2 regions of the Staphylococcus sp. Z5-21 genome follow, and region 1 is predicted to be linked to the other one. Evidence: a T-box and tRNA genes for the amino acid it is inferred to sense, from the RefSeq annotation. Region 1 holds a T-box; the other holds one or more tRNA genes.
What was found. The T-box of region 1 lies ahead of M1D64_RS05735 (valine--tRNA ligase). A T-box ahead of a tRNA ligase gene usually reads a tRNA of that ligase, here a tRNA-Val.

Region 1 (14,525 bases):
AAGAAGAAGATACAACAGGCACTATCTTTAATCATCTATTTAAACAAGCAATTACTTTTGCGAAGAAAGCACATAATGAGACTGATATTGCTGATAATGCAGTAAGTGTTTCGTATGCGGCTGTTGAACTAAGTAAAAAAGTGTTTGGCAAAGTCAATAATAAGCAAGCTTTAATTATAGGTGCAGGGGATATGAGTGAATTATCACTCTTAAATTTAATTGGTTCAGGTGTAACTGATATCACAATTGTAAATAGAACATTGAGTAAAGCTCAAGATTTAGCAATGAAACATCATGTTAAATTTGAACCAATGGAATCATTACCAAGACTTTTAGCAGACGTAGATATAGTAATAAGTTCAACAAGTTCAGAAAATTATATTGTGACAAATGAAATGTTGCAATCTATTAGCACTGAACGTAAACACGATTCATTAGTAATGATTGATATTGCGGTTCCTAGGGACATTGAACCGAATATAGATACAATCCACGATATGTTTAGCTATGATGTTGATGATTTGAAAGGTTTAGTAGATGCTAATCTGAGAGAACGACAACTAGCAGCAGAACAAATTATACAAAACATTCCAAATGAAATTGAAGCACATAATGAATGGGTTAATATGTTAGGCGTTGTGCCAGTTATTCGCGCACTTAGAGAAAAAGCCATGTCAATTCAAGAGGATACAATGGATAGTATAGACAGAAAACTACCTGGATTATCTGAAAGAGAACGCAAAATCATTTCAAAACATACAAAAAGCATTATAAACCAAATGTTGAAAGATCCTATAAAACAAGCTAAAGAATTGAGTAGTGATAAGAAAAGTAACGAAAAATTAGAGCTATTTCAAAACATATTTGATATTGAAGCTGAAAATGCATATGAAGCTAAAAAGCAAAAGAACAATATGAAAACAGGTCAAATCTTAAGTTTTGAATAAGCATTAGCAAATGGTGATAATATGCAAGAACTATTATTCATAAGGTTAAATGAACTAATATTATTAATTTATCTATTTAGTATTGCTTGTTATTTTTTTGATTTTATTAAGAGGTTTTATAAGATTAGAAACATTGGATTTGTTACATTGGGGATTGTTTGGGTGTTACAAACAATCTCCTTATCTTTTTATGTAACCGCAACAAATCAAGTGCCATTGGGCAATGTTTTTGATGTATTATTTGCACTTGCGTGGTTGATTATTTCGATATCAATCGTGATTAGTGTGATTAAACAAGTCAATATATCCATTTTCTTATTTAATATAATTGGCTTCGTTTTTATCGCAATTAGTACATTTCAACCTATGCACTATCAAGGTGCTGGTGAAAAATTGAATGTAATCAATGAATTACTTATTGTACACGTAACGTTTGCGATAATAAGTTATGCTGTTTTTGCCTTTGCATTTGTGAATAGCATTTTATACTTAATTCAATTTAAAAATTTGAAACAAAAGCGATTTACTCAAAAATACTTTAGAATTAGTAGTGTAGCTACACTTGAAAAAGTTGTATTTTATAATAGTTTAGTGGGTTTTTTATTTATCATATTAAGCATTATTTTAGGTGCTCAATGGGGCATCAATACGATTGGGATGGATATTTTTGTAGATCCGAAAGTAATTATGTCTGTAATTATTACGATATTGTATGGTTTATACTTATTATTAAGAGTAAGGCAGTCGATATCAAAACATAAGTTGATTTATATTAATATCATTCTATTTTGTTTAAACATGATTAATTTATTATTCACTTCCCATGTCTCTGATTTTCATCAATGGACTGGGATTTAAAGAGATACTAAATATAAATGATGAAACGCTAAATTGCTAGGAGGTTACGCAAAATGCGTAAGTTAGTCGTTGGTTCAAGAAGAAGTAAATTGGCTTTAACACAAAGTCGACAATTTATAGATAAATTAAAAGCTATTGACCCAAGTTTAGAAATAGAAATTAAAGAAATAGTGACAAAGGGTGACCTCATCGTAGATAAACAATTATCGAAAGTAGGCGGAAAAGGCCTTTTTGTGAAAGAAATTCAAAATGAATTATTTAATCATGGCATCGATATGGCGATACATTCTTTGAAAGATGTACCTAGCGTCATTCCTGATGGGTTAACTTTAGGGTGTATCCCTGACCGTGAAAATCCATACGATGCATATATTGCAAAAAATCATGTTCCTTTAAATGAACTTCCTGATAATAGCATTGTGGGAACAAGTTCGTTACGCAGAGGTGCACAAATTCTTGCAAAATATCCTAAGTTACAAATTAAATGGATACGAGGAAATATTGATACTCGTTTAAATAAACTTGAAACAGAAGATTATGATGCAATCATTCTAGCTGCTGCCGGATTAAAACGTATGGGTTGGTCTGATGATATCGTCACGAGCTATTTAGACAAAGAAACATTAATTCCAGCAATAGGTCAAGGTGCATTAGGCATTGAATGTCGTTCAGATGATGAGACCCTTTTATCACTATTGAGCAAAGTTCATAATCAAGATGTTGCTGATTGTGTCACTGCTGAACGTACGTTCTTAACTCGAATGAATGGTAGTTGTCAGGTGCCAATCGGTGGCTATGCAACAAAAGAAGCTGATGGCACAATCGAATTTACAGGGTTAATCATGTCTCCAGATGGTAAAGAACGATATCAGCACACTGTACGTGGCATAGATCCCGTTGCATTAGGTGAAGAAGTGACTAAAGTATTAAATGAACAAGGCGCGTATGAAATAATTAAAGCACTAAACGAAGAACAATAATACTTCGAGGTGAAAATAAATGAGACCAGTTATAGTAATGACTCAAACGAGTGAATTTTATAAATCAGATGTATGTATACTACATAAACCTTTCATAAATGTAGAACCGTTATCATTTAATCTGAATTTACTCGATGTTAATTATGACTGGCTTATTTTTTCGTCCAAAAAAGCTGTGGAATACTTCAAACCCTACTTATCTAAACTGAATTACAAAAAAATTGCTGTGATTGGTGAAAAAACTGCAGATTATTGTACTTCAATTGGATTGAAAGTATCATTTTGTCCTAAAGACTATTCGCAAGAAGGATTTCTGAAAGCATTTAAAACACATGAACAAAGCAATATTTTATTACCTTCTAGCGCAGCTGCTAGGTCCACGCTTGAAGAAGGATTGAAACAACAAAATTATAATGTTCAAAAGATTGATTTATATGAGCCTGTGCCACATACAAAGCATATTAAGCATGTTAAAATGTTGATTGAGCAAGGCAAAGTGGATGCAATTACATTCGCAAGTTCATCCGCAGTGCGTTATTTTTTTGAAGATAATCAAAACGTATCATTTAATAATTATTTTGTGATAGGGCAACAAACGCTAGATACATTGAATCATTATCAAAAACAAGGTATCGTTGCTGATATACAGACATTAGATGCTTTAGTTAATAAAATTTTAGAAAGTTGGGAAGAAAATGCAATTTGATAGACATAGACGTTTACGTAGTAGTAAATCAATGAGAAATTTAGTTAGAGAAACACATGTGAACAAAGAAGATTTAATTTATCCAATCTTTGTAGTAGAACGTGATAATGTTAAAGAAGAAATTAAATCATTGCCTGGCGTTTACCAATTAAGCTTAAATGTATTAGACGAAGAAATTAAAGAAGCATATGATTTAGGCATTAGAGGTGTTATGTTTTTCGGCGTTCCAAATGAAAAAGATGCTATAGGAACAGGTGCATATGATCATAATGGGATTGTTCAAGAAGCTACAAGAAAAGCAAAGGCTATGTATGATGACTTATTAGTTGTTGCAGATACATGCTTATGTGAATATACAGACCACGGTCATTGTGGTGTCATTAATGAACAAACGAAAGATGTAGATAACGATAAATCACTACCATTATTAGTGAAAACAGCTATATCACAAGTTGAAGCTGGTGCGGATATCATTGCACCTAGTAATATGATGGACGGCTTTGTTGCTGAAATCAGAGCAGGTCTAGATGACGCTGGATATTATAATGTCCCAATTATGAGTTACGGAATTAAATATGCATCAAGTTTCTTTGGTCCTTTCCGTGATGCTGCAGAATCAACACCACAGTTTGGAGATCGTAAGACTTATCAAATGGATCCAGCTAATCGTAGAGAAGCATTGAGAGAACTAGATAGTGATTTACGTGAGGGCGCAGATATGATGATTGTTAAGCCAGCCCTTAGCTTCTTAGATATTATTAGAGATGTTAGAAATACTACGAACGTTCCAGTTGTTGCATATAATGTAAGTGGTGAGTACAGTATGACTAAAGCCGCATCATTGAATGGTTGGATAGACGAAAAAGCAGTTGTTATGGAACAAATGACTTCCATGAAACGTGCTGGTGCGGATATGATTATTACGTATTTTTCAAAAGATATTTGTCGTTATTTAGACGAACAATAGTGATTAGGAGGTTATGTGAATGCGTTACAGTAACTCAGAAAAAGCAATGGCTAAAGCCGAAGAATTAATGCCTGGTGGTGTAAACAGTCCAGTAAGAGCATTTAAATCTGTTGATACACCAGCCATATTTATGGATCATGGTGAAGGTTCAAGAATTTATGATATTGATGGTAATGAATACATCGATTATGTATTAAGTTGGGGTCCTTTAATTTTAGGACACAAAAATAAACAAGTCATTGAAAAGATACATGAAGCGGTGGACAAAGGAACAAGTTTTGGTGCTTCAACATTACAGGAGAATAAATTAGCTGAACTTGTTATCGAACGTGTACCATCTATAGAAAAAGTGCGTATGGTATCTTCAGGTACTGAGGCGACGTTAGATACATTACGCTTGGCTCGTGGTTATACAGGTAGAAATAAAATTGTGAAATTTGTAGGTTGTTACCATGGTCATAGTGACTCACTATTAATAAAAGCTGGTTCTGGTGTAGCAACACTTGGATTACCTGATTCACCGGGTGTGCCAGAAGGTATTGCAAAAAACACAATTACAGTACCTTATAATGATTTAGATGCAATCAAAGTTGCGTTTGAAGAATTCGGTGACGATATCGCAGGCGTAATTGTTGAGCCTGTAGCTGGTAACATGGGTGTGGTACCTCCAGTTGAAGGTTTTTTACAAGGCTTAAGAGATATCACAACAGCGTATGGTTCGTTATTGATTTTCGATGAGGTAATGACTGGATTCCGTGTAGGATATAACTGTGCACAAGGATACTTCGATGTCACTCCTGATTTAACTTGCTTAGGTAAAGTAATCGGTGGTGGATTGCCAGTAGGCGCATTCGGAGGTAAAAAAGAAATTATGGATCAAATTGCCCCAACAGGTGATATTTATCAAGCTGGTACATTATCCGGTAATCCATTAGCCATGACGAGCGGCTACGAAACATTAAGTCAATTAACACCTGAAACGTATGACTATTTCAATAAATTAGGTGATTTACTAGAGCAAGGCTTAAAAGATGTTTTTGCCAAACATAATGTGCCAATCACTGTAAATCGTGCTGGTTCTATGATAGGATATTTCTTAAATGCAGGGCCAGTAACGAATTTTGAACAAGCTAACAATAGCGATTTAGAAATGTTTAGCCAAATGTATAGAGAAATGGCAAAAGAGGGCGTATTTTTACCACCTTCACAATTTGAAGGAACGTTCCTTTCTACTTCACATACTGAAGAAGATATTAACAAAACCATACAAGCATTTGATACAGCATTAAGTCGAATTGTATAAAGTTTAAATGATGCCCGAGCAACCAATGTGTTGAGCGGGCATTTTATTTGGATTTACTGTGATTGACGATAATGATGAAAGTTGTGAGAACATGAATAAGCAATTAAGAAATAATATGATCGTATTACTGTTCGCCGTGATATTAAGTTTGATATTAAACGCAGCGCATATATTGTTGCCATTCATGTTTGGTCCTATTATTGCAAGTGTGATTTGTGTGAGGGTCTTTCGTCTAGAGATTGAATGGCCATTTTGGCTTAGTCAGATAGGTTTGGTTTTGCTAGGTGTTCAAATTGGTTCAACTTTCACTAAAAATGTAATATTAGATATTAAAGATGATTGGTTAACGATTATTTTGATTACTGTCATGTTGTTAGCCCTAGCATTAGTGATAGCATTCTTTTTCAAAAAAATTGCCAAAGTTAATACGGAAACTGCTATTCTTAGTGTGATTCCAGGGGCTTTAAGTCAAATGTTAATCATGGCGGAAGAAAATAAAAGAGCAAATATTATGGTAGTCAGTTTGACACAAACTTCAAGGATTATTTTTGTAGTTATTCTAGTACCATTTATTTCTTACTTTTTCAGAGATAATGGTAGTAATGGTAGCCCTGAAAAGGCGACAACGAAGGTACTGACAGATGCAGTATCAATTCCCCAAATATTACTTTTAGCATTAGCAGTTTTTATTGTTTATATCATAATGAGTAAGATTAATTTTCCAACGAAACAGTTACTAGCACCGATTATAGTACTTATTAGTTGGAATTTAATTACAGGTGTAACATTTACTCTAGATAATTATATTATTGCGTCGGCCCAGGTGATCTATATGATTCGCATTGGTCTACAAATAGCTAAGTTGCTAGATCAAATGAAAGGGAGAATTGCAGTTGCGATTGCATTTCAAAATGTACTTTTGATATTACTTGCCTTTATCATGGTGTTGCTAATTTCGATGGTGTCTAATCATTCTGTAAATGAATTGTTCCTTGGTGCTGCACCTGGTGGCATGAGCCAAATCGTATTAGTAGCAATTGAAACAGGTGCCGATGTGGCGCTGATATCGAGTTATCATATTTTTAGGATATTCTTTATTTTATTCTTAATTGCACCTTTATTAGGTCATTTACTCATATATATAGATAGATCACATTCTTAGAGCTATTAGAATTTATTGATTTACTATTGAGTTTGATTAGGTATTTTAAAATGAAATATGTTCACAAATAACCTTCTATGAATAGAAGGTTATTTTTTAATGAAAACAAAATGCATAAAATAATAATCAGACATTTTAAGGGGATTATCATTAATTTCATTCCAATTTTTAAATATGGGTAACTTAATATTCTTATTTATAGGTCTACTAATGATCGGTATCGTATTATCAGTCTACGAAGGCACAATGCCAGGCACACTACCGACACTATTCTTTTCAAATGTTCGTTATAGAACACTGTCTTGGACATTTAACATTTCAGTGTCTGTGTTTGGTGGTACGACACCTTTAGTAGCGACATGGTTGGTACATGAAACTGGAAACAACATTGCCCCAGGCTTTTATTGGTTAATAGTGAGTATTATTGGCCTTATAGTTGTCGTGTTTTTATTTAAAGACACTTCAAAACAGTCTTTAAAAGGCTCTTATCCAACTGTTTCTAATGAAAAAGAATTTAAAATAGCTGTTGAAAACCCTAAAGATTCATTATGGTGGCATTCAGAAAGCCAACAAAATAAATAATCTATTAATTACATTATGAAACAGCGATGTACTTTTTAATGATTTCATTTTACTTATAACAAATGAAATCATTGAAAAGTATTTTTTTATTTAAAAATAAGCATATAGGTTATGAATATATACGAGTCACTTTTACAAGTAATTTAGTTTAACAAATTTTAATCATCTAATTATTTAGTTATGGTTATAAATCGGATTGTTTGGACAAGACTGCAAATGCGCATTATACAATCCAGCAGCCTCTAAAAATGAAAAAACTGTTACTGGACCTAAAAATTTGAACCCATAACTTTTTAAAGATTTTGAAAGTTTTGTTGCACGTTCATCTACAGTAATTCGGTCACTAGGTTGTTTGTAACCACAATTAATGGGTTCATAATCAACAGTTGACCATAAATAATCACTGAAACTACCGTAGTCTTTTTCAATTTCAAAGTAACCTTTTGCTTGACTTACAATTGCTTCTAATTTTTTTCTGTTATGTACGATATTAGGGAAAGTCATTAATTGATCAATATCCTTATCTGTCATTTTTACAATTTGATGAGGATCGAAATCATAAAATGCTTGTTCATAGGATTCTTTTTTCTTTAATATTGTTAACCATGAAAGACCAGCATGTTGAGATTCTAGTGCTAAGAGTTTAAACAATTTGAGACTATCATATAGTGGTTGCCCCCATACTTCGTCATGATATTTTAAATAGATTGGATCTTTGGTACCAAATGCACAGTCGTTCATAAATTTCACTCCATTTTATTGACTTATTTTAACATCCATTATACTATAATTAAGTAAATAAATATTGTCTACTGGGAAGAGTAAATAGGCTTGAATTTAACAGAGAGTACAAGAATGCTGAAAATGTACAATTTAACTTATTGAAGGTAGCCCACATTGAACTTTAACTGAACACTAATCATATGAAGATATCTGTTTAATAGGTTAAAGCGTGCTTGAGCGTTAATCATGTAATTAAGTGCTTGAAATTAGTTTGTAATTTCTTGAATTTAGGTGGTACCACGGAATATCCGTCCTATTTTGATAGGGCGGATATTTTTATTTTTAAGGAGGATTTTAACACATGGAAATGAAACCAAAATATAATCCAAGGGAAGTTGAGTCTGGACGTTATGACCAATGGGTAAACAGTGGATATTTTAAAGCAAAAGATGATCAATCTAAAGAAACATATACAATCGTTATTCCGCCTCCAAATGTAACTGGTAAATTACATCTTGGTCATGCTTGGGATACAACATTACAAGATATATTGACACGTATGAAACGCATGCAGGGTTACGATACCTTATATCTGCCAGGCATGGATCATGCAGGCATTGCGACACAAGCTAAAGTAGAAGCAAAATTAAATGAACAAGGTTTATCTCGACATGATTTAGGAAGAGAAAAATTCTTGGAGCAAGCATGGGACTGGAAAGAGGAATATGCAAACTTTATCAGACAACAATGGGCTAAACTTGGTCTTGGTCTAGATTATAGTAGAGAAAGATTCACATTGGATGAAGGTTTAAGTAAAGCAGTTAAAAAAGTATTCGTTGATATGTACAATAAAGGCTTGATTTATCGTGGCGAATATATTATTAATTGGGATCCTATTGCGCGCACGGCTTTATCTGATATTGAAGTTATACATGAAGATGTGCAAGGCAAATTTTACCATTTTAAATATCCTTATGCAGATGGTAATGGTTATATTGAAATTGCAACGACGCGTCCAGAAACGATGTTAGGTGACACTGCAATTGTGGTTAACCCGAATGATGAACGTTATAAAGACGTAATAGGTAAAACAGTTATTTTACCTATTGTAGGTAGAGAATTACCAATATTGGCTGATGAATATGTAGATATTGAATTTGGTAGTGGTGCGATGAAAGTTACACCTGCGCATGACCCAAATGATTTTGAAATAGGTAATCGACATGATTTAGAGCGTATTATTGTCATGGATGAATCAGGTAAGATGAATGACAAAGCTGATAAATACCAAGGCATGGATCGTTTTGATTGTCGTGAACAATTAGTAAAAGATTTAGAAGCGGAAAACCTAGTCATTAAAATTGAAGAGCATGAACATTCAGTTGGTCATTCTGAGCGTTCTGGTGCAGTCGTAGAACCTTATTTATCTACGCAATGGTTCGTTAAGATGAAACCACTTGCTGAACAAGCATTAAATAACCAAAAAACAGACGACAGAATCGATTTTGTTCCAGCCCGCTTTGAAAAAACATTTAATCGTTGGATGGAAGAAATTCGAGATTGGACAATATCTAGACAACTTTGGTGGGGGCATCAAATTCCAGCATGGTACCATAAGGAAACTGGTGAAATATTTGTAGGTGAGCATGAACCAGAAGATATTGAAAACTGGGTACAAGATGAAGATGTCTTGGATACTTGGTTCTCCAGTGCTTTATGGCCGTTTTCTACACTAGGCTGGCCTGATGTCGAAGCAGATGACTTCCAACGTTATTTCCCAACAAATGCTTTAGTGACTGGTTATGATATTATCTTTTTCTGGGTAGCTAGAATGATTTTCCAAGGATTAGAATTTACTGGAAAACGTCCGTTCAATGATGTATTATTACATGGATTGGTTCGTGCGGAAGATGGCCGTAAGATGAGTAAATCGCTCGGTAATGGTGTTGACCCAATGGATGTTATTGATGAATATGGCGCTGATAGTTTACGCTATTTCTTAGCCACAGGATCGTCACCAGGTCATGATTTACGTTATTCTACTGAAAAAGTGGAGTCTATATGGAATTTTATTAACAAAATTTGGAATGCTGCGAGATTCAGTATTATGAATATTGGTGAAGACTTTACGGTAGAACAAGTTGACTTATCAGGTGATTTATCACTTGCTGACAAGTGGATTTTAACTCGCTTAAACGAAACAATTGAGAATGTAACGGAATTAAGTGATAAATATGAGTTTGGTGAAGTAGGCAGAACGTTATATAATTTCATATGGGATGAATTCTGTGATTGGTATATTGAAATGAGTAAGATACCAATGAATGGTGAAGACGAAGCACAGAAACAAATCACGCGCTCTGTACTTACTTATGTACTAGATAATACGATGAGAATGCTACACCCATTCATGCCATTTGTGACTGAACAAATTTGGCAAAATTTACCTCACGAAGGTGAAACAATTGTTAAAGCTGCTTGGCCAAAAGTAAACGAAGCGCTTGTTTTTGATGACAGTAAAGAAACAATGCAGCAACTCGTTGAAATTATAAAATCTGTGAGACAGTCACGCTTAGAAGTGGATACACCTTTATCTAAGGCGATTCCAATTTTCATTAAAGCAAAAGATGAAAATATTAAAGAAACATTGTTGAATAATTCAAATTATATAGATAGATTTTGTCATCCAAGTGAATTAACGATTGATACAACAATTGAAATTCCTGAAAAAGCAATGACATCTGTAACGACAGCCGGTGAAGTTGTACTTCCATTAGAAGGTTTGATTGATATGGATAAAGAGATTGCACGTTTAGAAAATGAACTTTTAAAATGGGAAAAAGAGCTAGATCGAGTAAATAAAAAATTAGCAAATGAAAACTTCGTCAATAAAGCACCTGAAAAAGTGATTAATGAAGAACGTGAGAAAAAGCAAACCTATCAAGAGAAATATGATGGTGTTAAATTACGAATTAATCAATTAAAAGCATAGGAGTCCTTAAGATGAATTACCTAGATAGCTTATATTGGATACACGAGCGAACTAAGTTTGGTATAAAGCCAGGCGTCAAACGCATGGAATGGATGCTAGAGCGCTTGAATAATCCACAATTTAATATAAATGGTATTCATGTAGGTGGTACAAATGGTAAAGGATCGACCGTTTCATATTTGAGATCAGCACTTGTTGATAACGGATATGAAGTGGGCACATTCACTTCACCATTTATCGAGACCTTCAATGAACGCATTAGTTTAAATGGGAATCCAATAAGTGATGATGAGATTGTTGCACTCGTTCAACACGTCAAACCCGTCAGTGAAGCATTAGAAATAGAAACAGAACTTGGCACTGCTACCGAATTTGAAATTATAACAACAATGATGTTTTTATATTTTGGAGAAATTCATCCAGTAGATTTTGTTATAGTCGAAGCAGGATTAGGTATTAAAAATGATTCGACTAATGTATTTAAACCAATATTATCAATCCTTACAAGTATTGGGTTAGATCATACAGACCTTTTAGGTGATACTTATGTAGATATCGCGAAAGACAAAGGCGCTATCGTTAAACCTAATACACCTGTTATTTATGCCGTGAAAAACGATGAAGCACTTAAAGTGATTAGAGATTATGTTGAGCAACAAGAGGCTGAAGGCATCGAATTAGATCGCGATATTAGTATTATTTCAGAAGATGAAGAATTTACTTATCGCTATAAAGATTATGAATTAGAAACACTACTTCTGAATATGGTCGGTGAACATCAAAAAGAAAATGCAGCTCTAGCGATTACGGCATTAATTGAATTAAATGAAGATGGTATCGTTGATTTAGATTTCAATAAAATGATAGATGGTATAGAATCCGTAAGTTGGACTGGTAGAATTGAACAAGTAAAAGATCAGCCTTTAATGATTATGGATGGAGCGCATAATGTAGAAAGCGTAGAAGCGTTAATTAGCACAATTAAGCAATATTACAACATAGAAAATATAGATATCTTGTTTTCAGCAATTAAAGGAAAGCCCATCAATGCCATGGTAGATCAACTTAAAACGATTGCATCGACATTCTATATTACTGATTTTGATTTCCCGAAAGCCTTAACAAAAGAAGAGATTTTTGAAGACGTCAGATACGATCAAAAAGCACTTGTTGATGATTATGTTAAGTTTATAGAAACTTATGAGGGTGAAGGTTTAATCATTACTGGCAGTTTATACTTTATTAGCGAAGTAAAATCTAAAGTGAATTTTAATGAGAGCAATTAGGACATAAATGATGCATATATTAAAGTATAGCAATATGTCTAGTTATATGAGCTTGAGTTTAATACTACCTAAACTGAAACTTATTCGTAAGTGCTACTAAAATTCTATATGGTTTACTAATGTTAAAGTTCTTTAGTGAAGCGTAACTTTAAGATTAACAGGCTGAGACATCATTGATGTTTCAGCCTGTTGTTGTTTTAGTTTCAATGATATACGTGTGAGGTAATATATTATTATGAAGAAAATATGTATTTATGATAGAAATTCAACGTAGTAAACGGGCGCTAAGCGTATTGAATTTCGTCTAAAAATGAAACATATATTTCCTATTTAAATTTGGTGTTATATGATAGTATTTACAAAGGGGAGGTATGAGAATAAAATGGCAGACAAGAAATTCCCAAAAGATGCAATGCGAGTTTTAAAAGAGACAAGCCGAACTTTTTATATACCGATTACTTTTTTAGAAAAAGAATTAAAGCATACGGTAGCTTCTGCGTATCTCGTATTACGAGCAATAGATGAAATTGAAGACCATGAAGCATTAAGTAACGATATGAAATACAATATGCTCATGCAAATAAGTGAATTATTTAAGGAAACATTCGACGAGGATAAATATTTACAAATTTTAGCGCCTGTTAAAAATGACATGCCTGAAGTTACAATACGATTAGGCGAATGGATAGATGCTTGTCCAGAACATACGAGAGCTGTTGTATTAGAGGCTTCAAGTGAGATGGCGTATGGTATGGCAAAATGGGCGAAAGTCAATTGGGATATCCATACTAAAGCGGATTTAGATGACTATACATATTATGTTGCAGGACTTGTTGGTGTGATGCTTTCACAACTTTGGGATCTTTGCGCTGGCGTTAAAACAGACCGAGATTTAGCTATAGGATATGGTCGAGGTTTACAAGCTGTAAATATTCTGAGAAATCAACATGAAGATTATGAAGAACGAGGCGTAAGTTTTGTTCCAGATGATTGGGACAGAGATGACTTGTTCGAATATGCTGAAGATAATTTAGCTAAAGCTGATGCTTATATGAAAGACATTAATAAAAAGACAATATTATTATTTTGTCGCTTACCATTGGCACTTGCACATAAATCGCTTAAAGCGATGAAAAATGGACGTGAAAAAATATCACGTTCTGAAGTAGAAGAAACAGTTGAAGAAATACAAAAAGATTAATGATGCATTAAAAATGTCTCAGTTAGAATTAATAAAGAAACAGCAATCAAATTTATATTTGATTGCTGTTTCTTTATTTTAGTGAGTATATACAAACTATTGCTAATTATAACTTTCATTTCAGAACAAAAAATAAATTTAAATTTAAGATTATATTAATATTATCTGTTTTTGTTAATTTTGTTATTTAATAAATAAATTATTTTATAATGAGTGATAGGAGGTGCTTAAGTGTTTCTATTGTTTTTAATTTGCCCTATTTTATTTAGTTATTTATATCAGTTAAGTTTTGTAGAGAAGCTTGATTTGACTTACTTTAAATTACGTTCGCATTGCGATTATTGTTATCGACAACTTCGAATTTATGAAATGATCCCGATATTTAGCTTTTTATTTCAAAGAGGTAAAACGACATGTTGTAATAAACAACTCAATCGTTGTTATTTCGTTGGTGAAAGTCTTGCTTTATTACCAGTATTTTTTGTACTACAATATAACACTTTATTAAACATAGATTATTCCACTTTTTTACTCATTTATTTATTCTTACTTGTGCTTGCACTTTATGATATTGCTACCTTTTCAATCCCCTTACATATGCTGTTTATTTTTACATTTTGTATTTGTGTTATAGTACCGATACATTTCATTTCTTTTTTACTCGTAAGTAGTTTACTTCATTTAATATATTTCTTTTGTAATAAATCAATTGGATACGGAGACATTCTTGTCTTCTCTGTATTAGCATTAGCACTGCCGTTTTCTTTATTTAGATACCTTTTTTTATTTACTTTTATTATCGGTGGCGTATTTGCGTT
Region 2 (14,525 bases), 180 kb from region 1:
TTGAAAACTCTAGAGATAGAGCCTTCCCCTTCGGGGGACAAAGTGACAGGTGGTGCATGGTTGTCGTCAGCTCGTGTCGTGAGATGTTGGGTTAAGTCCCGCAACGAGCGCAACCCTTAAGCTTAGTTGCCATCATTAAGTTGGGCACTCTAGGTTGACTGCCGGTGACAAACCGGAGGAAGGTGGGGATGACGTCAAATCATCATGCCCCTTATGATTTGGGCTACACACGTGCTACAATGGACAATACAAAGGGCAGCTAAACCGCGAGGTCATGCAAATCCCATAAAGTTGTTCTCAGTTCGGATTGTAGTCTGCAACTCGACTACATGAAGCTGGAATCGCTAGTAATCGTAGATCAGCATGCTACGGTGAATACGTTCCCGGGTCTTGTACACACCGCCCGTCACACCACGAGAGTTTGTAACACCCGAAGCCGGTGGAGTAACCATTTATGGAGCTAGCCGTCGAAGGTGGGACAAATGATTGGGGTGAAGTCGTAACAAGGTAGCCGTATCGGAAGGTGCGGCTGGATCACCTCCTTTCTAAGGATATATTCGGAACATCTTCTTATGAAGATGCAGGAATAACATTGACATATTGTATTCAGTTTTGAATGCTCATTGGAGTATTCACATCGTGAATGGGCCTATAGCTCAGCTGGTTAGAGCGCACGCCTGATAAGCGTGAGGTCGGTGGTTCGAGTCCACTTAGGCCCACCATTGATTTTAATAAGTTTTTATGGGGGCTTAGCTCAGATGGGAGAGCGCCTGCTTTGCACGCAGGAGGTCAGCGGTTCGATCCCGCTAGTCTCCACCATGAAAAATTTTGTACATTGAAAACTAGATAAGTAAGTAAAATTTATGATTTTACCAAGCAAAACCGAGTGAATTAGAGTTTTTTAACAAGCTTTGAATTCAAAAAGAAATAATCGCTAGTGTTCGAAAGAACACTCACAGATTAATAACATTTTGGGTTTTCAACCGACTTGTTCGTGTTGAAAGTCAAAAAAGATTAAGTTATTAAGGGCGCACGGTGGATGCCTTGGCACTAGAAGCCGACGAAGGACGTTACTAACGACGATATGCTTTGGGGAGCTGTAAGTAAGCTTTGATCCAGAGATTTCCGAATGGGGAAACCCAGCACGAGTTATGTCGTGTTATCGATATGTGAATACATAGCATATCTGAAGGCAGACGCGGAGAACTGAAACATCTTAGTACCCGCAGGAAGAGAAAGAAAAATCGATTCCCTGAGTAGCGGCGAGCGAAACGGGAAGAGCCCAAACCAACGAGCTTGCTTGTTGGGGTTGTAGGACACTCTATACGGAGTTACAAAAGAACAGACTAGACGAATCATCTGGAAAGATGAATCAAAGAAGGTAATAATCCTGTAGTCGAAAGTTTGTTCACTCTTGAGTGGATCCTGAGTACGACGGAACACGAGAAATTCCGTCGGAATCTGGGAGGACCATCTCCCAAGGCTAAATACTCTCTAGTGACCGATAGTGAACCAGTACCGTGAGGGAAAGGTGAAAAGTACCCCGGAAGGGGAGTGAAATAGAACTTGAAACCGTGTGCTTACAAGTAGTCAGAGCCCGTTAATGGGTGATGGCGTGCCTTTTGTAGAATGAACCGGCGAGTTACGATTTGATGCAAGGTTAAGCAGTGAATGTGGAGCCGTAGCGAAAGCGAGTCTGAATAGGGCGTTGAGTATTTGGTCGTAGACCCGAAACCAGGTGATCTACCCATGACCAGGTTGAAGTTCAGGTAACACTGAATGGAGGACCGAACCGACTTACGTTGAAAAGTGAGCGGATGAGTTGTGGGTAGCGGAGAAATTCCAATCGAACCTGGAGATAGCTGGTTCTCTCCGAAATAGCTTTAGGGCTAGCCTCAAGTGATGATTATTGGAGGTAGAGCACTGTTTGGACGAGGGGCCCTTATCGGGTTACCGAATTCAGACAAACTCCGAATGCCAATCAATTTAACTTGGGAGTCAGAACGCGGGTGATAAGGTCCGTGTTCGAAAGGGAAACAGCCCAGACCACCAGCTAAGGTCCCAAAATATATGTTAAGTGGAAAAGGATGTGGCGTTGCCCAGACAACTAGGATGTTGGCTTAGAAGCAGCCATCATTTAAAGAGTGCGTAATAGCTCACTAGTCGAGTGACACTGCGCCGAAAATGTACCGGGGCTAAACATATTACCGAAGCTGTGGATTGTCCGTAAGGACAATGGTAGGAGAGCGTTCTAAGGGCGTTGAAGCATGATCGCAAGGACATGTGGAGCGCTTAGAAGTGAGAATGCCGGTGTGAGTAGCGAAAGACGGGTGAGAATCCCGTCCACCGATTGACTAAGGTTTCCAGAGGAAGGCTCGTCCGCTCTGGGTTAGTCGGGTCCTAAGCTGAGGCCGATAGGCGTAGGCGATGGATAACAGGTTGATATTCCTGTACCACCATTATTCGTTTTAAGCGATGGGGGGACGCAGTAGGATAGGCGAAGCGTACGATTGGATTGTACGTCCAAGCAGTGAGATTGAGTGTTAGGCAAATCCGGCACTCTTAAGATTGAGCTGTGATGGGGAGAGGAAATTGTTTCCTCGAGTCGTTGATTTCACACTGCCAAGAAAAGCCTCTAGCTAGAATTGTGGTGCCCGTACCGCAAACCGACACAGGTAGTCAAGATGAGAATTCTAAGGTGAGCGAGCGAACTCTCGTTAAGGAACTCGGCAAAATGACCCCGTAACTTCGGGAGAAGGGGTGCTCTTTAGGGTTAACGCCCAGGAGAGCCGCAGTGAATAGGCCCAAGCGACTGTTTATCAAAAACACAGGTCTCTGCTAAACCGTAAGGTGATGTATAGGGGCTGACGCCTGCCCGGTGCTGGAAGGTTAAGAGGAGTGGTTAGCTTCTGCGAAGCTACGAATCGAAGCCCCAGTAAACGGCGGCCGTAACTATAACGGTCCTAAGGTAGCGAAATTCCTTGTCGGGTAAGTTCCGACCCGCACGAAAGGCGTAACGATTTGGGCACTGTCTCAACGAGAGACTCGGTGAAATCATAGTACCTGTGAAGATGCAGGTTACCCGCGACAGGACGGAAAGACCCCGTGGAGCTTTACTGTAGTCTGATATTGAAATTCGGCACAGCTTGTACAGGATAGGTAGGAGCCTGAGATACGTGAGCGCTAGCTTACGTGGAGGCGTTGGTGGGATACTACCCTCGCTGTGTTGGATTTCTAACCCGCACCATTTATCATGGTGGGAGACAGTGTCAGATGGGCAGTTTGACTGGGGCGGTCGCCTCCTAAAGAGTAACGGAGGCGCTCAAAGGTTTCCTCAGAATGGTTGGAAATCATTCATAGAGTGTAAAGGCATAAGGAAGCTTGACTGCGAGACTTACAAGTCGAGCAGGGTCGAAAGACGGACTTAGTGATCCGGTGGTTCCGCATGGAAGGGCCATCGCTCAACGGATAAAAGCTACCCCGGGGATAACAGGCTTATCTCCCCCAAGAGTTCACATCGACGGGGAGGTTTGGCACCTCGATGTCGGCTCATCGCATCCTGGGGCTGTAGTCGGTCCCAAGGGTTGGGCTGTTCGCCCATTAAAGCGGTACGCGAGCTGGGTTCAGAACGTCGTGAGACAGTTCGGTCCCTATCCGTCGTGGGCGTAGGAAATTTGAGAGGAGCTGTCCTTAGTACGAGAGGACCGGGATGGACATACCTCTGGTGTACCAGTTGTCGTGCCAACGGCATCGCTGGGTAGCTATGTATGGACGGGATAAGTGCTGAAAGCATCTAAGCATGAAGCCCCCCTCAAGATGAGATTTCCCAACTTCGGTTATAAGATCCCTCAAAGATGATGAGGTTAATAGGTTCGAGGTGGAAGCATAGCGATATGTGCAGCTGACGAATACTAATCGATCGAAGACTTAATCAAATTTTAAATGTTTTGTTTGGTTGAATCATATTTTACTTACTATCTAGTTTTGAATGTATAATTTCATACATTTCATTGTCTGGTGACAATGGCAAGGAGGTCACACCTGTTCCCATGCCGAACACAGAAGTTAAGCTCCTTAGCGCCGATGGTAGTCGGACTTACGTTCCGCAAGAGTAGGACGTTGCCAGGCAATTTATATGGAGGATTAGCTCAGCTGGGAGAGCATCTGCCTTACAAGCAGAGGGTCGGCGGTTCGAACCCGTCATCCTCCACCATTTATTTAATTTAGCCGGCCTAGCTCAACTGGTAGAGCAACTGACTTGTAATCAGTAGGTTGGGGGTTCAAGTCCTCTGGCCGGCACCATTTTGATGAGCCATTAGCTCAGTTGGTAGAGCATCTGACTTTTAATCAGAGGGTCAGTGGTTCGAGCCCACTATGGCTCACCATTATCATTTTAATATCGCGGGTGTGGCGGAATTGGCAGACGCACTAGACTTAGGATCTAGCGCCTTACGGCGTGGGGGTTCGACTCCCTTCACCCGCATATGCAGAAGTAGTTCAGCGGTAGAATACGACCTTGCCAAGGTCGGGGTCGCGGGTTCGAATCCCGTCTTCTGCTCCATTATTTTGCCGGGGTGGCGGAACTGGCAGACGCACAGGACTTAAAATCCTGCGATAAGTGATTATCGTACCGGTTCGATTCCGGTCCTCGGCATCATCCTATAAAAATTATGCGCCCATAGCTCAACTGGATAGAGTACTTGACTACGAATCAAGAGGTTATAGGTTCGACCCCTATTGGGCGCACTAATTTACGGGAAGTAGCTCAGCTTGGTAGAGCACTTGGTTTGGGACCAAGGGGTCGCAGGTTCGAATCCTGTCTTCCCGATTCCCTGAAAATTTGTATATGGGGGCTTAGCTCAGATGGGAGAGCGCCTGCTTTGCACGCAGGAGGTCAGCGGTTCGATCCCGCTAGTCTCCACCATATTTAATACAAACTAAAATACAACGGCGGTGTAGCTCAGCTGGCTAGAGCGTACGGTTCATACCCGTGAGGTCGGGGGTTCGATCCCCTCCACCGCCACTAATTATTAGTTGTAAATTATATTTAGGACCTTTAGCTCAGTTGGTTAGAGCTAACGGCTCATAACCGTTCGGTCGCAGGTTCGAGTCCTGCAAGGTCCATATAATTTTGGAGGAATACCCAAGTCCGGCTGAAGGGATCGGTCTTGAAAACCGACAGGGGCTTAACGGCCCGCGGGGGTTCGAATCCCTCTTCCTCCGCCATCTTTATAATAATTGAATATAATTTATTTTTAGCTAATATTTGTGGAGGAATACCCAAGTCCGGCTGAAGGGATCGGTCTTGAAAACCGACAGGAGCTTAACGGCTCGCGGGGGTTCGAATCCCTCTTCCTCCGCCATTTATATTATTAACGCGGGATGGAGCAGTTCGGTAGCTCGTCGGGCTCATAACCCGAAGGTCGGTGGTTCAAATCCGCCTCCCGCAATTTTTAAAAGGTCCCGTAGTGTAGCGGTTAACACGCCTGCCTGTCACGCAGGAGATCGTGGGTTCGAATCCCATCGGGACCGCCATTTATTATGGTTCAGTAGCTCAGTTGGTAGAGCAATGGATTGAAGCTCCATGTGTCGGCAGTTCGATTCTGTCCTGAACCATTTTTAATGCAAGCCGGCCTAGCTCAACTGGTAGAGCAACTGACTTGTAATCAGTAGGTTGGGGGTTCAAGTCCTCTGGCCGGCACCATCTTTTGGAGGGGTAGCGAAGTGGCTAAACGCGGCGGACTGTAAATCCGCTCCTTCGGGTTCGGCAGTTCGAATCTGCCCCCCTCCACCATTTATTTAATTTAATAGGGGCATATTTCAACGGTAGAATAGAGGTCTCCAAAACCTTTGATGTGGGTTCGATTCCTACTGCCCCTGCCATGGCGGTTGTGGCGAAGTGGTTAACGCATCGGATTGTGGTTCCGACACTCGTGGGTTCGATTCCCATCATCCGCCCTTAGTATTATTGGGCTATAGCCAAGCGGTAAGGCAATGGACTTTGACTCCATCACGCGCTGGTTCGAATCCAGCTAGCCCAGTTTTTTATTGGCGGCATAGCCAAGTGGTAAGGCAGAGGTCTGCAAAACCTTTATCACCGGTTCAAATCCGGTTGCCGCCTTCAACAATATGCGGGAGTAGTTTAACTTTTAGAACACGTTCCTTCCCGGAATGAGGTATAGGTGTAAGTCCTATCTTCCGCTCCATATTAAATTATTATATCCCATGCGGGGGTAGTTCAACTTTTAGAACACGTTCTTTCCCGGAACGAGGTGTAGGTGTAAGTCCTATCTTCCGCTCCATATTATTTTGCGGGAGTAGTTCAACTTTTAGAACACGTTCCTTCCCGGAATGAGGTATAGGTGTAAGTCCTATCTTCCGCTCCATTTATTCTTCCATTAAGGAAGTTTTTTTTTACACTTTTTTAAGTATATAAATTTAATAATCACTTTGGATTGTTGTTTATTTATATTGAGGTAAATATTATTTTAACGTCTTAATCAATGTGGTATTATTAAGTGGTTATGTTATATGAAGTAATAATTAATACTTGATTTATGTATAATTAAAAATTTGAACTATAGGAGCTATAATTTCTATGATACGTACAATGATGAATGGAAAAATTCACAGAGCAAGAGTAACAGAATCTAATTTAAACTATGTAGGTAGTATTACGATTGATAAAGATATATTGGAAGCAGTAGATATATTACCCAATGAGAAAGTGGCAATTGTAAATAATAATAATGGTGCACGTTTTGAAACCTATGTTATTGAAGGAGAACGTGGAAGTGGTAAGATATGCTTAAATGGAGCTGCTTCTAGGTTAGTAGAAGTAGACGATGTTGTGATTATTATGACATATGTTCAATTAAATGAAACTGAGCTTATAAATCACGTACCTAAAGTAGCTGTAATGAATGAATTTAACCAAATAACACAAATGATTGGTGAAAAGGAAAATGAAATAATTTTAGATTGATTTTTAAGTAAATAGTTAATTTGATTTGTACTTAATAATTTGATTCTAATTAAAAATGATGAATTTATTTAAATTAAGACGTGGTAATTAGTTTAATTTATTTATAAGGCAAAGATATTATGAATAGTGACAATTTATACTTTTTTAGTAAGGTGTTTTTCTTTCAAAAGCTAGTGATTACGCTCTTTATTAAGAAATCTATTGACGACAAAAGTTCTAAGTTATATAATGTATTTATGCTGTTTCGAACATAAACGGTTACTTTTTGTAAAATAAGTGATCGCTCAATTATTTATTGAGCCGGTGTGGCGGAATTGGCAGACGCGCGGGACTCAAAATCCCGTTCCTTCTTGGAGTGTCGGTTCGATCCCGACCACCGGTATAACTATAGTAATAAACAGACTCTGTTTGTTTTTGAACCTCGTATCTACGAGGTTCTTTTTTTATGTCAAATATACGTTTTGTTTTAAATTTAAAAAAAGAATATAAATCATTGATATTATATTTACCATTATAACTTTATATTGTGGTTTTTAAGAAAGTATAATATTATGAGTCTAATGCTTTATTTGGAGGAAAATGAATGTCTAAGAGTAAAACTAAAAACAATAGTAGTAAACAATTTTTTAGCAACATACTTCAAGCTGTGGGTGCTGGTGTTGTAATTGCATTAATACCGAATGCATTGTTAGGAGAGTTATTAAAATTCTTCAAAGAAGGTAATCAATTATTAGAATCAGTGTATCAATTGGTTGTATTAATTCAATCATTTATGGCTTTTATTATTGGAGTATTAGCAGCGCATCAATTTAAATTTAGTGGTGCTGGTGCAACGATGGTTGGCGTTTCTGCAATGCTTGGTAGTGGGGCAGTAAAAATAACATCAAACGGTTTTATGTTAAATGGTATTGGAGATATTATAAATACGATATTAGTAGTCATGGTAGCCTGTTTTTTATATTTAATACTTCAAAACAAATTAGGATCGCTTGAAATGATTATTTTACCGGTAGTGATTCCGGTTGTAAGTGGCATTATAGGTATTTATACACTAGGGTATGTATCGAATGTGACGAAAGGAATTGGACATTTAGTGAGTTCTTTTACAGAACTGAATCCTATGTTGATGTCTATCCTTATCTGTGTTACATATTCTTTATTAATGGTTACACCCATATCTGTGGTAGCAATTGCCACTGCAATTGGTTTGTCTGGTTTAGGAAGTGGTGCAGCTAATATGGGTATTGTAGCAGCTTGTGTAACATTTTTATTCGGTTCAATACGAGTGAATGGTGCAGGTGTCAATCTTGTATTAATTATTGGTGCAGCTAAAATGATGATTCCAGTATACTTTAAACATTTAATCATCGCGGTGCCTTTAGTTATTAATGGTATCATAGGAGGGTTAATTGCTTATTTCATAGGAATTCAAGGGACACCAATGTCTGCTGGTTTTGGTTATACAGGTTTAGTAGGGCCAATAAACGCATTTAATCGGATGGATGGTGATCCAGTAATAAATATTATCCTTTTAATTTTTGGTTATCTTATTATTCCATTTGTAGCAGCATTTTTTGTACATGAATTATGTAAAAAATTCATAGGCAGTTATTCAGATGACATATATAGATTTGAAATACCAAAACAATAAAGTGTTTTGAATTTGTGTATGGCAGTTGGTTATCTAAGAAAATGAATATCTATACATTTTCAAGGTATTGTATAGGTGTAGTTAAGTCTAAAAATCTAAAACTTTAAGTTTATTATAGTGTCAATATTATTTTCTATGTCTATATATTTTACTTTAAGGTATAGAGTATAAATTAATGTATATTAACAAGCATGACAGCAACCTGTAATTGATTATGAAGCATAGGGCAGAAATTAAATTTTCTAGTGGGTCTTTTGTAGTTCCACCTATGTAAACAAGGCAGAGATAACTATGATAAAGGTCTGCCTGAGCTAACGTGCATGTATAAGTTTCACTAGAATTATATATAAGATTTAGCCTATGTATAAGAACTACTCTTTTCCATAAGAATAGGAAAAATAGTTTCTTTAAAATAAGTAGGCTATACATTTTCAATTTAGTCATTTAGTGCCTAATTGAACAAGAGTCTGAGACATCTAGTTTTGTCCCAGGCTCTCTTTTTTTATACTCAAGGGACAGAATTTGAGGTAATTAGCTGTTTATATAAGTTTAAATAGATTCCTAAAATTATATTGAATATTATTTCGTAATTATGTATAATAATGAATTATATAGAAAGGGGTTAGAAAATGAAACACATGATTAAATTGATTATGACTGTTATTTTAATTAGTAGCGGTATATTAACTTACATTAGCCCTGTTGCACATGGAGCGGAACAGGATCAATGGGATAAAATAAAAGCGCGTGGTGAATTACGCGTAGGTTTATCTGCAGATTATGCACCATATGAATTTGAGCATAATGTAAATGGTAAATCGGAATATGCAGGTATCGATATTGACTTAGCTAAAAAAGTAGCTAAAGATAATCATCTGAAATTAAAAATTGTAAATATGCAATTTGACAGTTTATTGGGAGCAATTAAGACTGGGAAAGTCGATTTAATTATTTCTGGTATGACACCAACACCAGAGCGTGAAAAAGAAGTAGATTTTTCTAACCCATATATGACAGTCCAACAAAAAATGATAATAAAAAAATCAGATGCAGATAATTTAAAAGATATTGACGATTTTGCAAATAAAAAAATAGGTGTTCAAAAACAAACACAACAAGAAAAAATTGCTCAGAGTGAAATTGATAATGCACAGGTACAATCTTTGACTAGAGTTCCAGAAGTAATCATGTCATTAAAGAGTGGTAAGGTAAAAGGAATGGTCATCGAAGGACCAGTAGCTGAAGCTTATTTGAAACAAAATAAAGATTTAACATTTGCTGAAAATGTTAAATTTAATGAAGGTACAAAAAGTACAGCAATCGCTGCTCCGAAACATTCTCCAAAATTAATGGAAAAATTGAATGCATCTATCAAAGATGTTAAAGATAATAATTTAATTAAGGATTATAAAGCTTCTGCGGCAGAAGCAATGAAAAAAGATGACGGTAATTTTTTCACTAAGTATGGTAATTTCTTCTTAAAAGGTATTCAGAACACGATATTAATTTCCATTGTTGGTGTTCTATTAGGGACAGTGTTTGGTGCTGGTATTGCTTTACTTAAGTTAAGCAAAATTAAATTATTAAGTTGGCTTGCTTCAGCTTATATTGAATTCCTAAGAGGGACACCGCTTTTAGTTCAAGTATTCCTTGTTTACTTTGGAACAACAGCAGTTCTTGGATTAAATATATCAGCGCTTATATGCGGTATGATTGCTTTAGTAATTAATTGTTCAGCATATATTGCCGAAATAATAAGAGCAGGTATTAACGCTGTTGATAGTGGACAAACTGAAGCAGCACGTAGTTTAGGTTTAACTTATGGTCAGACAATGAAGTCAGTTATTTTACCGCAAGCTATTAAAAATATTTTACCGGCTTTAGGTAATGAATTTGTAACGGTAATTAAAGAATCGTCAATTGTTTCAGTCATTGGTGTTAGTGAAATAATGTTCAATGCACAAGTTGTACAAGGTGCGTCATTTGATCCATTTACACCATTAATCGTTGCTGCAATACTATACTTTATTCTTACATTTACATTATCTAGAGTGATGTATTACTTTGAAGGGAGAATGAAAGTTAGTGATTAATATTAAAAATTTATATAAATCTTTTGGTAAAAATGAAGTGCTCAAAGGAATTGATTTAACGGTAAATCAAGGTGAAGTCGTCGCAATCATTGGTCCTTCTGGTAGTGGGAAAAGTACATTACTTCGTTGCATGAATTTGTTAGAAACACCGACTAGTGGGGAAGTTATTTTTAAAGAACAACATTTAACTCATAACAGCACTGAGTTAGAAACCTTACGTCAACAAATGGGGATGGTATTTCAAAATTTTAATTTGTTTCCTCATAAAAAGGTCATAGATAATGTTATATTAGCGCCAAGTTTATTGAAAAAAGATAATATCGCTAATTTAAAACAACAGGCGAAATCATTACTTGAAAAGGTTGGATTAGCAGATAAAGCAGACGCTTATCCCTCTCAATTATCTGGTGGACAAAAGCAGAGGGTTGCAATTGCTAGAGCATTGGCAATGAATCCTGAAGTGTTATTATTTGATGAACCAACGTCAGCACTTGATCCTGAAGTTGTTGGTGATGTGCTTAAGGTAATGAAAGATCTAGCAAAAGAAGGTATGACAATGGTCGTTGTCACACATGAAATGAACTTTGCAAGGGATGTAAGTGATAAAGTGGTCTTTATGGCAGATGGCGTGATTGTTGAATCTGGATCGCCAACAGATATTTTTGATCATCAACAACATGAAAGAACTAAAAACTTCTTGAGTAGAGTACTATAAGCTGTTGAAACCAAGCATTTAAGGTTAGATTAATTAATAATCGTAACTTTAGATACTTGGTTTTTAATTTTGTCATGAAAAACTAAAATACGTCATACGCTAAACACTTCGGAATGTGTTAAACTATGGAATGTATGTTTTTAATGTGGGGTGTAATTAAATGGATTTAAACCAATTGAAACAAGATGTCATAGATTATGCTCATACAATTGGTATCGATAGTATTGGTTTTACTACAGCTGATCCTTTTGATGAGTTGAAACAAAAGTTAGCTGACTATCATGCGAAAGGCTATGCATCTGGTTTCGAAGAATCGGATATCGAATTGAGAACTGAACCGAAGTTATCGCTGCCGACAGCTAGATCAATCATTGCAATTGCAGTGGGTTATCCTAATAAATTGAAAGGCGCTCCTAAAAGTGTTCGTGGTGATCGCCGTGGTATGTTTGCACGAGCATCGTGGGGACAAGACTATCATTCGATTATGAGGAAACGCCTAGATAAATTAGGTGCGTATTTAGAAGAAAAAGTACCTGGTGTAGAAATACAATCAATGGTAGATACTGGTGTACTTTCAGATCGCGCAGTTGCTGAACGCGCGGGCTTAGGTTACGTAGGTAGAAACGGTTTTGTTATTAATCCAGAATTAGGTACATGGACATATCTAGGTGAAATGCTTGTAAGTATACCTTTTCCACCAGATGATCCGTTAATCGATAGTTGTGGTGATTGTACCATTTGTGTTGATCGTTGCCCAACTGGAGCACTTGTTGGTGATGGACAATTAAATAGTCAAAAATGTATCAGCTTTTTAACGCAAACTAAAGGGTATTTAGCTGATGAATATCGTTATAAAATTGGTAATCGTTTATATGGTTGTGATACATGTCAGCAAGTTTGTCCAAGAAATAAAGGAATCAATACTCAACAAGATGATATCGTATTAGAACCAGAAATTTTGAAACCTAGGTTGGTGCCTTTGTTGCAAATGAGTAATAAGGAATTTAAAAACACTTATGGTCATTTAGCAGGTGCATGGAGAGGGAAGAAACCGATACAACGGAATGCTATCGTCGCATTAGCGCATTTTAAAGATGAAACTGCAATATCAGAATTACAAGAAGTAGCTTTGAATGATCCTAGACCCATGATTCGTGGTACTGCATATTGGGCAATAGGTCAAATTCAAGGTGAAGCGGCAAGGCCTTTTATAGAACAACATTATAATGATGAAATAGAAGAAGTCCAAGTAGAAATGATAAAAGGACTTGAAATGAGGAGCGAATAAAAGCATGACAAACCATATAGTATTATTTCAGCCACAAATACCTGGTAATACAGGCAGTATTGCTAGAACATGCGCTGGTACATATACACATTTACATTTAATTAAGCCATTAGGTTTTAGTACAGATGATAAAATGTTAAAACGTGCAGGCTTAGATTATTGGGAATCTGTGAACATTACCTATTATGAAAACATTGAATCATTTTTTGAAAACACTGATGGTACATACTATTTGTTGACTAAATTTGGTAAAAAGACGTATTCAGATTTTGATTTCACAGATACAGAACATGACCACTTTTTCATATTTGGACGAGAAACAACTGGATTACCTGATTGGGTAAAAGATGCTTATGCTGAAACTGCCTTAAGAATACCAATGAATGATAATATTAGATCATTAAATCTATCTAATACAGCTTCATTACTTATATACGAAGCTTTAAGACAACAAAGTTTCCCTGGGTTACATTAATTGTTTAAAATGAATGAAATTATAGTTAAAGCTTTGTATAATGAAGTTAAGCCTAAATATAATTTAAATCAGAAGAATCATAAGTTAAATTAAGTAAATAGTTTATGGTTACTGTAACAAGGGTAATAATAAAAATAATGCTAGAACGCGTCTTAATAGACAAAGAGGAGTGTAATTACTATGGCAATGAACTTTAAAGTTTTAGAAAATGAACAAGTTGTAGCGGAATATGCTGCAGATATCTTAAGAAAACAATTTAACAACAATCCAACAACAATTGCTGGTGTACACCTTTCAAGTGACAATGCACCAGTATTGGATGAATTAAAGAAAAATGTTGATAAACATGCAGTAGATTTTAGTCAAATTAATATTCTGGATTATGATAACAATAAATCATACTTTGAAGCACTTGGTGTTCCAGAAGGCCAAATCTTCAATGTTTCATTTGGTGAAGATACGGAATCATTTATTAAAGATAAAATCAAAACTAAAGAAAATAAAGGGAAATTGATTACACAAGTACTTTCTATTGATACAAATGGTAAATTAGATGTAAGTGTGAATCAAGGTTTATTCTCGTCACGTGAAGTTATTTTAATTATTACAGGTAGCAATAAAAAAGAAGTCGTTCATAAACTTTATGAAGAAAATGGTAAAACAAGTTTTGAACCTTCAGATTTAAAAGCGCATCGTATGGTTAATGTTATTTTAGATGAAGCGGCTGCTGAAGGTTTACCAGAAGATGTTAGACATTATTTCACTGCACGTTTTGCATAATTTATATGTGAGGTGATTGCAATGAGTTTAGATAAAAATCAAAATAATCTACATCGTGATGAATTAGAGTCAGAAAACGCGATGGTTGATGATTTAGAGGATGTCGTAGAATTAGGAAAAGAAATGGAACAAATCTCTGAAGAAAATGATGAAGATAAATTAGATAAATCACATGACCCAGCAGTACGTTCCGATTTAAATGAATAGTTTAAGCCACCTTTGTGAATTATTATGGTTCACAAAGGTTTTTTGTGTAATTGTGATGACGATTATTTTCGAAGTCATGTGGTAAAAAAAGAAATGCCATGTTAAATGTGAATGTGTTATTATTAAAGCATTATTGATTTAAGGAGAATTATATAAATGTTAAGCAAATATTGGAAATATATCATGATAAGTGCTGTTATTGTAAATTTAATTTCTATAAAAGGTTTTCCAATGGCAATTGGAGCGCTTTATTTACCAGTATTATTCAAAATTATTAAATTACAAATTAATTTATCACAAGGTTTAGTAGATCAAGTGAATGCATCAACTT

Region 2: it encodes a tRNA-Val, which carries the amino acid that the T-box ahead of M1D64_RS05735 (valine--tRNA ligase) is inferred to sense. The anticodon was not compared.

What each region holds. Positions count from the first base shown of each region.
Region 1 is NZ_CP096462.1:1,150,549-1,165,073, forward strand. Features, by position in the region: gene hemA (glutamyl-tRNA reductase) at 1-947, shown strand, start outside; gene ccsA (cytochrome c biogenesis protein CcsA) at 969-1,805, shown strand; gene hemC (hydroxymethylbilane synthase) at 1,859-2,785, shown strand; gene M1D64_RS05705 (uroporphyrinogen-III synthase) at 2,805-3,491, shown strand; gene hemB (porphobilinogen synthase) at 3,481-4,458, shown strand; gene hemL (glutamate-1-semialdehyde 2,1-aminomutase) at 4,478-5,761, shown strand; gene M1D64_RS05720 (AbrB family transcriptional regulator) at 5,853-6,923, shown strand; partial or broken gene M1D64_RS05725 (MFS transporter) at 7,071-7,505, shown strand; gene M1D64_RS05730 (DNA-3-methyladenine glycosylase I) at 7,680-8,246, opposite strand; T-box leader at 8,305-8,547, shown strand; gene M1D64_RS05735 (valine--tRNA ligase) at 8,590-11,220, shown strand; gene M1D64_RS05740 (bifunctional folylpolyglutamate synthase/dihydrofolate synthase) at 11,232-12,506, shown strand; gene M1D64_RS05745 (squalene/phytoene synthase family protein) at 12,889-13,707, shown strand; gene M1D64_RS05750 (prepilin peptidase) at 13,939-14,525, shown strand, end outside.
Region 2 is NZ_CP096462.1:972,368-986,892, forward strand. Features, by position in the region: rRNA gene M1D64_RS04730 (16S ribosomal RNA) at 1-545, shown strand, start outside; tRNA gene M1D64_RS04735 (tRNA-Ile) at 646-722, shown strand; tRNA gene M1D64_RS04740 (tRNA-Ala) at 744-819, shown strand; rRNA gene M1D64_RS04745 (23S ribosomal RNA) at 1,013-3,935, shown strand; rRNA gene rrf (5S ribosomal RNA) at 4,014-4,128, shown strand; tRNA gene M1D64_RS04755 (tRNA-Val) at 4,138-4,213, shown strand; tRNA gene M1D64_RS04760 (tRNA-Thr) at 4,227-4,302, shown strand; tRNA gene M1D64_RS04765 (tRNA-Lys) at 4,310-4,385, shown strand; tRNA gene M1D64_RS04770 (tRNA-Leu) at 4,402-4,483, shown strand; tRNA gene M1D64_RS04775 (tRNA-Gly) at 4,487-4,561, shown strand; tRNA gene M1D64_RS04780 (tRNA-Leu) at 4,569-4,654, shown strand; tRNA gene M1D64_RS04785 (tRNA-Arg) at 4,673-4,746, shown strand; tRNA gene M1D64_RS04790 (tRNA-Pro) at 4,755-4,828, shown strand; tRNA gene M1D64_RS04795 (tRNA-Ala) at 4,849-4,924, shown strand; tRNA gene M1D64_RS04800 (tRNA-Met) at 4,950-5,023, shown strand; tRNA gene M1D64_RS04805 (tRNA-Ile) at 5,051-5,124, shown strand; tRNA gene M1D64_RS04810 (tRNA-Ser) at 5,134-5,226, shown strand; tRNA gene M1D64_RS04815 (tRNA-Ser) at 5,271-5,363, shown strand; tRNA gene M1D64_RS04820 (tRNA-Met) at 5,377-5,450, shown strand; tRNA gene M1D64_RS04825 (tRNA-Asp) at 5,460-5,535, shown strand; tRNA gene M1D64_RS04830 (tRNA-Phe) at 5,544-5,616, shown strand; tRNA gene M1D64_RS04835 (tRNA-Thr) at 5,629-5,704, shown strand; tRNA gene M1D64_RS04840 (tRNA-Tyr) at 5,711-5,794, shown strand; tRNA gene M1D64_RS04845 (tRNA-Trp) at 5,810-5,883, shown strand; tRNA gene M1D64_RS04850 (tRNA-His) at 5,886-5,958, shown strand; tRNA gene M1D64_RS04855 (tRNA-Gln) at 5,970-6,041, shown strand; tRNA gene M1D64_RS04860 (tRNA-Cys) at 6,051-6,121, shown strand; tRNA gene M1D64_RS04865 (tRNA-Gly) at 6,132-6,206, shown strand; tRNA gene M1D64_RS04870 (tRNA-Gly) at 6,228-6,302, shown strand; tRNA gene M1D64_RS04875 (tRNA-Gly) at 6,312-6,386, shown strand; gene panD (aspartate 1-decarboxylase) at 6,599-6,985, shown strand; tRNA gene M1D64_RS04885 (tRNA-Leu) at 7,285-7,367, shown strand; gene M1D64_RS04890 (PTS sugar transporter subunit IIC) at 7,569-8,636, shown strand; gene M1D64_RS04895 (ABC transporter substrate-binding protein/permease) at 9,266-10,729, shown strand; gene M1D64_RS04900 (amino acid ABC transporter ATP-binding protein) at 10,722-11,444, shown strand; gene queG (tRNA epoxyqueuosine(34) reductase QueG) at 11,605-12,732, shown strand; gene trmL (tRNA (uridine(34)/cytosine(34)/5-carboxymethylaminomethyluridine(34)-2'-O)-methyltransferase TrmL) at 12,737-13,207, shown strand; gene M1D64_RS04915 (6-phosphogluconolactonase) at 13,388-13,987, shown strand; gene M1D64_RS04920 (SAS053 family DNA gyrase inhibitor) at 14,009-14,194, shown strand; gene M1D64_RS04925 (hypothetical protein) at 14,351-14,525, shown strand, end outside.